DNA from 3 places in the Paenibacillus sp. LC231 genome. Region 3 is predicted to be linked to each of the others. Evidence: riboswitches for the same ligand, from Rfam matches in the RefSeq annotation. Region 3 holds a riboswitch; each other region holds the start of a gene.
What was found. Region 3 has a riboswitch for cyclic di-AMP ahead of AK95_RS21920 (C40 family peptidase). Riboswitches for the same ligand answer to the same signal wherever they lie in the genome.

Region 1 (3,131 bases), on a different contig from region 3:
ATGTAGCTGAACAGCAAGCCGATGATAACCAGTTCAATGGGCCTGGAAATTACAGGGTATATCGGATAGAGTGTATGCCCGAGCGCCCAGATGATCGAGGTGATCAAACTGGCCACGAACGTATTGCGCACAATCTTTTTCAGCATTTTGATCCCGAACAGCCGATAGACGGCCTCCTCGGATATGCCGGCCAGCCAAGCCATCAGCGGAAACAGCCAAGGATAGAGCATGTTATAAGGCGACTGTGTGGCATCCGTGGTGGACCATGTATTCAAGGTTAGCCCCAGAACGACAAAGATAATGGATTGGACCCCAAGCAGGATGAAAGCCCACATATACCCCAGCTTCATGCTGTCCAGCACATAATGACCGTATCCGGGTTCTTTGGCGCGCGGCCATGGATTGAGCCCGTCTTCTTTGAGCCATAGCCCGCTCCCCCCGACAAGGGAGAAGTAGAGCAGAGCTGAGAAGATGAGCGAATAGACCGCATAGAAAATCATCATCCCGAGTATGCCGGTTTGCGACATCCCCTCGGATTTGAAAACGGGAATCAGATTGTACGTATTCAGCATCTGAATGACAAACAGCAGCGCCGATAGGAACAGGCCGCGCTTAAACGACGTGTAGGCTCTGGTCTTCACGCTGTACACAATCGCAAGTATGCCAAGGATGAGGGTGAACAGGCCATACCCTGCGAGCGTCAGCAGCGTGGCATCTTGGGTCTGCTTGTTGACATAGGCGGAATGGGCGGCCGGGACCGAAAAAGATGGCTCATAGGAGCGTAATTTCCCCTGCTCGAAGGTGAAACGGTGCTCCAATCTGGAATCGCCGATCTTGGATTCCGGATCCACATACCGGAGCCGGGGTTCCCCTTCCCGGGTAACCAGCTCCAGTTGCGAAGGATCATAGCCCGCTCGCTGGAGCCAAGGCTCAGCGAGAGCCTGCTTCTCGGCTAATGACATGCCGTCCTCGACGACAAGCAGCATCTGCCTTTGTACATCGCCCTTGTTCAGCTCAATCCGGTCATAGCTGGAGCGGGTGTAATCGTATGAGAAGCCAACGATGCCTGAATTTTGCATGTGCACGTCCACATTGAGGGCATCGCCGCCCGGCTCGCTGAAGCGAACGCGGTATACGTCATAGGGATATTTGGCTTCATAGGTTTTGTTGTATTCCGAAAGTCTTTTTTCCTTCGCCAGATATCCGTAAAGTTCCGATTTGGATTGATATGTAACCAGCGTGTCATCCGTTTTTGCAGCCGTAAACTGCAAAAACTCCTGAGCAAAGCTTGAAGCCGCTTGCCGAGCCTGCTCCTTGGATATGATATTCGGAGATGCCATCTCGGTAGAATCCGAATTCGTCGACGGAAACACCTGAAATAATAGGAACAGAATCAGGCCGACTGCGGCAGGCGCGATGAGCTGCTTCAGATTGGGCTTCAGCTTCAAGGGCTCTCTTGCACGATTCATGAAATTCCTCCTCTAAGAAAGTTGATACTCCCACTGGTATTCGATATGCCTGATTAAGAACGCATAGAGTCAATATAACATAGTTATGAAAGTCATAAGCAGCTTATCCCAATATCCGGAATAATGAAACAAATCGATGAAAATGAATGAAAGGTTTCGAAAACGTTAGAGAACCCTATGCTTGTATTCTTGAATATGCCCAATTCGCGCTCTTTTAAAGATTTTTTGGGTGAAAAACGGCATTGGGTTACGTACCGGATTGCGTTATAATCACATCATGCTTCAAGGAACCGAATATTCCAGCCGAATTTCGTACTGAAAATGGGGGAACCATGTAATTGGGGTGAATTTCATTATTTCCAGAATAATGAATAGGGCGACCTGTGAAAATGCCCGAATCCGTCAGCTAACCTCGTAGGCTGCAGCACAGGAACCAGACCGTAAAGGGCACTGCGTTTTCCAGTGTCTTTTTTTCTTGATTTTTTTTAAGAAGGTGACCGATTGAACTCTAAATTGAACTGGCTCAGGTTGTCTCCGCCGCAGATTCTCGTGCTTGGTTTCGCGGCTATTATTTTCATCGGGACGGCGCTGTTAATGCTGCCGATATCCACAAGTACAGGTGAACCGCTGGAATTTATCGATGCCTTGTTCACTTCGACATCGGCAACTTGCGTAACGGGTCTGGTTGTGGTGGATACAGGAACGACATTCAGCTCCTTCGGAGAGATCGTGATCATGCTGCTGATTCAGATCGGCGGGCTCGGATTCATGACGATGGCCACTTTGTTTGCCTTGGCTCTCAAAAGGCGCATATCGCTCAAGGATCGCCTCATTCTGCAGGAAGCGATGAATCAGTCCTCGATGGAAGGAATCGTAAGGCTGATTCGCAGAGTGCTCCTGTACTCCCTGATCATCGAGGCCTGCGGTGCCTTGATTCTGTCGATCCGCTGGGCGTTTGATATGCCGATCGGCCAAGCGATTTATTATGGCGTTTTTCATGCGGTCACGATGTTTAACAACGCCGGTTTCGATTTGTTTGGCGATTTTCGGAGTTTGACCGGTTATGTCTATGATCCTGTAGTCAACGTTGTCGTGATGTTTTTGATTGTCTCGGGCGGCATCGGTTTTATCGTATTATCCGATCTGATTGATTTCCGGAAACAGCGGAGACTTTCCTTGCACTCCAAAGTAGTGCTCACCATGACGGCTACCTTGCTGCTGGTTGGATTTATCGTCATTCTTATTTTTGAATTCACCAATCCGAGGACGCTCGGCTCCCTGAATTGGGGCGGAAAATTCTTCGGCGCGTTATTCCAATCCGTAACGCCGCGTACAGCTGGCGCGAATACTATAGATATTACGGGGCTTAGACAGGCCACGCAATTTTTTATCGTTATTCTGATGTTTATCGGAGCATCCCCAGGTTCAACCGGGGGTGGTATCAAAACAACAACCTTCACCATTATGGTGGGGGCGGTCATCGCCATGATGCGCGGGCGTGAAGACATCGTCATGTTCCGTTATCGCCTGGCCCAGGAGCGTGTGCTGAAGGCACTGACCATTGCATTACTGGCACTGCTGCTCGTTCTAACCGTATCGATGATTCTGTCGACGACAGAGGAAGGGGATTTCCTGGAGATTCTATTCGAAACGACGTCCGCT
Region 2 (3,131 bases), on a different contig from region 3:
TATCCCATACATAGTTCCAATCCCACATGACTATAACCTCCCCGCTGTCCATTTACGCTCCAGCAGTCGAACTGCCAGCGAAACAAGCGTAGCAATGACAAAATACATGAGGAGCAGCAGCACCAGAATCTCGGTCGTCCAGGAGATGTAATTATTGCGGAGCACCATCGCCTGATACGTTAAATCCGCCATCGTGATGAAATAAACCAGTGAGGTGGATTTGATGAGCTCCACAAGCTGATTCCCGAAGGGGGGAAGCATTCGCAGGGACGCTTGAGGCAATATGACATTCCACAGTCTTTGCCAAGGCTTCAGATTAAGCGCTACAGCGGCTTCCCATTGTCCTTTCGGAACGGCCAACACGGCGCTGCGAACGATTTCCGAGCCGTATGCGCCGAAGTTCAGCCCGATCGCGAGGATCGCAGCCAGCATTTTCGGAAGCTCGAGGCCGATGAACGGAAGGGCGAAATACAACCAGAACAGCTGCACCAGCAAGGAGGTCCCCCGAAAGACTTCCACGTACACGGCTGTCAATGTGCGAATGAACCACAGCTTCGACAGTCGGCATAACCCGGCTGCAAAGGACATCACGACCGCAAGAATGGCTGAAAAGAAAGCAACTACAATCGTGATCTCTGCCCCTTTCAGCAGCGTAGGGAGAAAATCAATCCACGAATTCGGCATGCTACTCCCCGCAAAGGGCAGCGGCCGTCATCTCGCCCGGGAGCTCTTCTTCTGTGAACCCGAACTTCTGCAAAATTTCCAGCAGCTCGCCCGACTCCTTCATTTTTTGAAGCTCCGCATTATAAGCCTCCTGGAACTCGGTATCCGCTTGGCGGAAAGCCGTAGCTCCATAACCGCGAACGCTTTCGCCGTCGATGACCGGCTGTTCGAAATCAGCCACGCGTTCGATGCTGTCGTCGCTGGCCGAATCCAGCATCGCCTGCAGGGACGGCCCCGTCATGGTAATTGCATGCACCCGGTCTGCCTGAAGGGCGCTAATGGCCGAGGCCTGATCGGGGACCTGCACAATCCGGTCCGCAGGAATGCCGGACTTTTCCATATAGCCGATTTCGACCGCACCGGTCATAACGGCAACCTTCGCTTGATCATGATTGGCAATATCCTCATAACTTCCGAGTCCCAGCGGATTCCCTTGCTTCACCGCAATGGCTTCCCCGATGCTGTACTCCGGATTAGCAAACAATACGGCAGAGCAGCGATCCGGATTAATGAACATGCCTGCGGTAATTAGATCAAACCGCTCGGCCTGCAGTCCGGCAACCAGCGATCCGAATTCCGTAAGCTCTCCCCTCATTTCCTTGATGCCAAGCCGCTCCAGAATAACCCTCGCAATTTCAACCGCTTCTCCTGTCAGCTCCCCGTTGGCCTCTTTATAAGCATAAGGCTTCTCATTCGCAAATCCCACGGTGATATACCCCTGCTCAATGGCTTGCTCCAATGTACTCCCTTTGTCACCGCAAGCCGCAAGCGACACCCCCATAATCAATGACAACATCAGTACAACCACTCTTTTCAAAACTTTCCACAACCTTTCATTATGACTTTGGTATGCTTAAAAATGGCATGTTGAAATTACTCATGTTAACACATATGTTAACTAGGATTTAACCTATTCAGATACCTTGCATGGGCCGAACCTTCAGGGAAGATGATTCATCCATCTCCTTCCACGCTTAAACCCAATGCCATCTGATCGATTTAATTGCTTTTGGTTAAACATTTGCAGGCCTTGCCCCTCCTCTTTAGCAGAATACAAAAAGACCACCAAACAGGGGATTTAGACATAGCTCCGCCAGCAGGGGGTCAAAAAATAGAGAAAAGGCCCCTAAAGAGAATTAAGGGCCTTTGTTATGAACATCCATTATGTATGCAAGACCCATCCACTGCTGACGAGGTTAGCTGACGGACTCGGGTAAGATGGTACCCTACACTCGTGATTCCAAGTGACTCGCCCCTGGTGAAACTGGTTCCCCCGCTTTCCGGAAAATGTATGCCGGAAACTAAGCGTGTGTCCATGATAAAGGGAACTTCAGGAAAAGTCAAACCCCTTTAACCGCTTTTTCTGGAAATTCAGAGGCGGAAATGCCGTTCTTCCAGGGCCTATGACAAGCATGAAAAATGCCTCATTCAAGCCTCTTCCCCAACGATACAGGAATTTTATCCCAGCCTCATTTTTCGCTATATAGCAGGCATTTGACATGCCTCCCTTACTCATTCATGTGGTGGATCGTTTATGCCATGAATTACATTCGGATTGTGAAAGCTTTCCCCACACATTTACGGCGCAAATTTTTTTTTGAAACGCTGCGTTACAGAGCCTATGAATATCGTAGGGAGATCCGAAATTCATCCTATAGTTTTGCTATTCGTCAATAGATGAATGCCTCCGGGGCTAGCGTACATTCTGGAGATTATAGGTGTTTATCTATCATTTATGCGCTATTAACCCATGCCGTACCGAGAGTATTTGCGTAGTATAGAACAAATCTAAAGGAGGTGCTTCATTTGGAACGTTCTTCTAGAAAGAGAAAATTGTGTGCTCTTAAAAAAATAGAGAAAAAAGTCATTCATGCGAAGAAAAAGCATTGCCCGTCTCATGGTCATGGTGATCATAAAGGCCATGGCGGTGGCATGAAAAAGCGTCGATGCCCAAGAGCTATCCGTGGACCTGTAGGTCCTCAGGGTCCGATCGGACCGGTTGGACCGGTCGGACCTATCGGGCCTGTGGGACCTGCCGGACCGACAACCGGTATTGCAGGACCTGCTGGACCTGCTGGACCAGTCGGGCCTGTGGGACCTGTCGGACCTGCGGGACCTACTGGAGCTACTGGAGCTACTGGGGCAACAGGGGCTACAGGAGCAGCCGCAGGAGGAGCCATCATCCCATTCGCATCCGGCATACCGCTTGCTCTGACCACCGTTTTAGGCGGATTAGTTGGATCCGTTGGTCTCGTAGGATTTGGTAACTCGGCCAATACGTTTACGCTGGCTGGCGGTACGATTGACCTCACTGGAGCTGCTGGAACTCTGCTTAACATGGCGTTTAACACGCCACGAGCCGGTACCATCACTGGCATCTCCGCTACCTTTAGCACTACTGTGGCGCT
Region 3 (3,131 bases):
TCACTTCATCAAAGTGGTCAATACCCAGTTCAATTGCCGTCTTCTTGGCATATATATTTTCATTATGCTCACCTTCAAAACCTACCGAGAAGGTTTTTATAGGCCCTCTCTTGCTAAGATAACTGGCAATCGAAGTTGAGTCTATGCCACCAGATAAAAAGCTCCCTATCGGCACATCACTCTGGGTATGAAGATTCACAGATTCATTAAGTTTATACCGAATCTCTTCTATAAATGTTTCAATTGGCCGATGTTCCGGTTCGAATTGTGGCTCCCAATATGTTTGGTTCTTTATATTGCCCCATTGATCGACAATCAAATAGTGACCCGGTTCAAGCTTTTTTATTCCAGCAAACATTGTATCTGGTTGGGGGACATACTGTAATGTTAGATAATGAAATAGGCTTTTCGGGTTTACGGCGGGTTTCAGACCATCTAAAGAAAGGATACTTTTAATTTCGGATCCAAAAGCAAATTGAGTATTATCCGTATAGTAATAGAATGGTTTTATTCCGAAATGATCACGAGCTGCAAATAATTGTTTCTTCCTCCGATCCCATATTGCAAATCCAAACATCCCACGCAATTTTTCTAAACAATATTCCTGATACTCCTCATATAAATGTATGATGACTTCAGAATCTGTGTTCGTTTTAAACGTATGACCAAGGTCTTCAAGTTCTCTTTTTAATGATTGATAATTATAAATCTCACCGTTAAAAACTAGCCAAAGGCTCTGATCTTCGTTGGAAATAGGCTGGCTGCCGTGTTCCAAATCAAGGATCGACAAACGGGTAAATCCTAAAGCAATCCGATCTACCAACCTAATGCCCGTTTGATCAGGACCACGATGTTTGATTGCATCGGTCATTTTTCTAATTGCTGCCATCGTTGGCAGCGAATTGTTTTCAAACATCAAAAGCCCTGTAATCCCACACATAGAAAAAGTCTTCCCTTCTGGATTATTAACTACACATTGTAGTGTTTTAGTGTTAAAAATTGATCCTTGTTTAAAAACATCAAGAAATCAATAATATTATATACTACGAATTGTAGTTTATTTAATTTAACTAGTCAATTTTTCATTTTATGGTATTTCTATTGTAGATTAATGAATTTTGTTAGATTAATTTCTTAACAAGATTTAATTCACCTAAATATGCGATACAAAAAAACAAACCCGTGGTTTTTACCAGGGCTTGTCTAATTACAAATTAGTACTAGTGCAATCCACTTACCATTTTTGTATAACTTTGTTTAGAGATTGTACGTCTTGCTGTAACGTATCGATTCTTATAGTATGACTCCGATAAATTACTAATCCTTACCCCTTTGCTACTGGAAGAATGAGCAAATTGCCCATTCCCGATATAAATCCCCGCATGAGATATACCAGCACCACTTGTATTAAAGAATACCAAATCCCCAGGTTTGAGATTTTTCTTTGCGACTGGGGTACCCGTTTTTGCCTGAGCATTTGATGTCCGTGGCAGCTCTAAATTAAACTTATCAAAGATATACAAGATAAAACCAGAACAATCAAATCCACTCGATACAGAAGTTCCCCCCCACTTGTAAGGTGTACCCACAACTTGACTTACTTCTGTACGCAATTTGGATTGATCATCAGCAAACGCATTAGTCGCACCAGCTGATAAAATTACTGCAGACCCTATTAATGAAATCATGAATTTCTTCAAACACATGCTCTCCCTTCGGATGCCTACGGAGTTAGCTAAGGGTTCGGTAGAAGGCTCCCTTTATTCCTTTTCAATCAAGAATAATTCACCCGGAATGGTTCCCCCGTTTTCAAAAATGAAACTCGGCATTAAAAATTAATTTTTTGTAACCCTACATAATGTAGTACATTTTCGTATATGTTGTCAATCCCATCCTCTAAATCCATCATTTTTTTTATAAACAGTCGAGTTTCGTTCAAATTCACCCCATAAAGTACACATATAAGGAGAAGTTTCGCTCTTATTGTATTATTCTTATATGAACACAGACTTCTTCTAAGTGAATTATTAAATACATTATTGTAACTACTTCATTTTCAGTATAAGCAGAAAAAACTGTTCAAGCAGACGTTGATCTGCTCCAACAGCTATCTTCAAGTCATATATAATTTTAGTTGTAACTTATAATCAATAAACCCTCCTTTCTCACAAGAAGGGTTTATTGATTATTGAGTCTGTTCTACGCTGCCATTGCTCTACAAGCCTCTGCACATCTAAAGCAAGCCTCTGCACATTCTTGACAGTGTTTTACATCATGCATTTTACATTCTGTGCCACATTCTTCACAAACATCGGCACAGATACTACAAATCTCACGCGCATAAACACTGTTCGTTGACATTGCATGCGCAGCAAAAGCACAAATATCAGCGCATTGTCGATCCAAACGAATACATTTTGTCATCATAGCTACATTCTCTTCATCAAGACAAGCGTTGTAACAATTATTACATGCCATCATACAACGTATGCATTCCTCGATACACTTTTGGTATTGTTCATGTGACATAGTCAATATCTCCTTTCGAATTTACGATTCAAGAATTTAGGATGCACAACACTTTTTATTTGATTCAAAAAATCAAATAATGTAATCACCTCGCTTTTCATACGATTTGTAACCTATTGTTAGGTTGACTATTATATAACCCGAAGTTATGTAGATTTTGTGAGGAAACTGAACAAATTTGAAAATGATGATTGTACATGAAGACTGAGCTTTGAATCCGTGATTACTTTACTCTTTAAGGTTTAAATTAGTATTAATGGGTAACAATACTACGTGATGTAGTCCTAACAATCTTTTCTTATTACGGCATTAGACTAAATAATCTTATGAAGAGGTGAATTCAATGTATAAAAACTCCAAAAAGAGCGTGAAACATCAATTCACGAACAATCATATGCATAAACACGAAAGTGAGCATCATCATCAAGGGATGAAACACGACCATGACCATTCCGGATCACATCATAGTACCGGGCACCAACATAGCGGCGGGGATAAACATGCCGGTCATCATGTAGATGACTTTAAAAAACGCTTTTATATTTGTTTAATTATTACAATTCCAATCATGGCTCTTTCGCCAATGATTCAGATGTTCATTG

Region 1: it holds a riboswitch for cyclic di-AMP, as region 3 does, so the genes downstream of both, AK95_RS23925 (TrkH family potassium uptake protein) here and AK95_RS21920 (C40 family peptidase) in region 3, are expected to answer to the same signal.
Region 2: it holds a riboswitch for cyclic di-AMP, as region 3 does, so the genes downstream of both, ehuB (ectoine/hydroxyectoine ABC transporter substrate-binding protein EhuB) here and AK95_RS21920 (C40 family peptidase) in region 3, are expected to answer to the same signal.

The regions. Positions count from the first base shown of each region.
Region 1 is NZ_JFOM01000044.1:66,168-69,298, forward strand. It holds gene AK95_RS23920 (CPBP family intramembrane glutamic endopeptidase) at 1-1,469, opposite strand, end outside; cyclic di-AMP (ydaO/yuaA leader) riboswitch at 1,761-1,905, shown strand; gene AK95_RS23925 (TrkH family potassium uptake protein) at 1,971-3,131, shown strand, end outside.
Region 2 is NZ_JFOM01000013.1:158,315-161,445, forward strand. It holds gene ehuD (ectoine/hydroxyectoine ABC transporter permease subunit EhuD) at 1-28, opposite strand, end outside; gene ehuC (ectoine/hydroxyectoine ABC transporter permease subunit EhuC) at 31-684, opposite strand; gene ehuB (ectoine/hydroxyectoine ABC transporter substrate-binding protein EhuB) at 686-1,519, opposite strand; cyclic di-AMP (ydaO/yuaA leader) riboswitch at 1,896-2,041, opposite strand; gene AK95_RS09450 (exosporium glycoprotein BclB-related protein) at 2,530-3,131, shown strand, end outside.
Region 3 is NZ_JFOM01000037.1:167,894-171,024, forward strand. It holds gene asnB (asparagine synthase (glutamine-hydrolyzing)) at 1-940, opposite strand, end outside; gene AK95_RS21920 (C40 family peptidase) at 1,221-1,700, opposite strand; cyclic di-AMP (ydaO/yuaA leader) riboswitch at 1,705-1,838, opposite strand; gene AK95_RS33615 (four-helix bundle copper-binding protein) at 2,200-2,529, opposite strand; gene AK95_RS21925 (heavy metal translocating P-type ATPase) at 2,873-3,131, shown strand, end outside.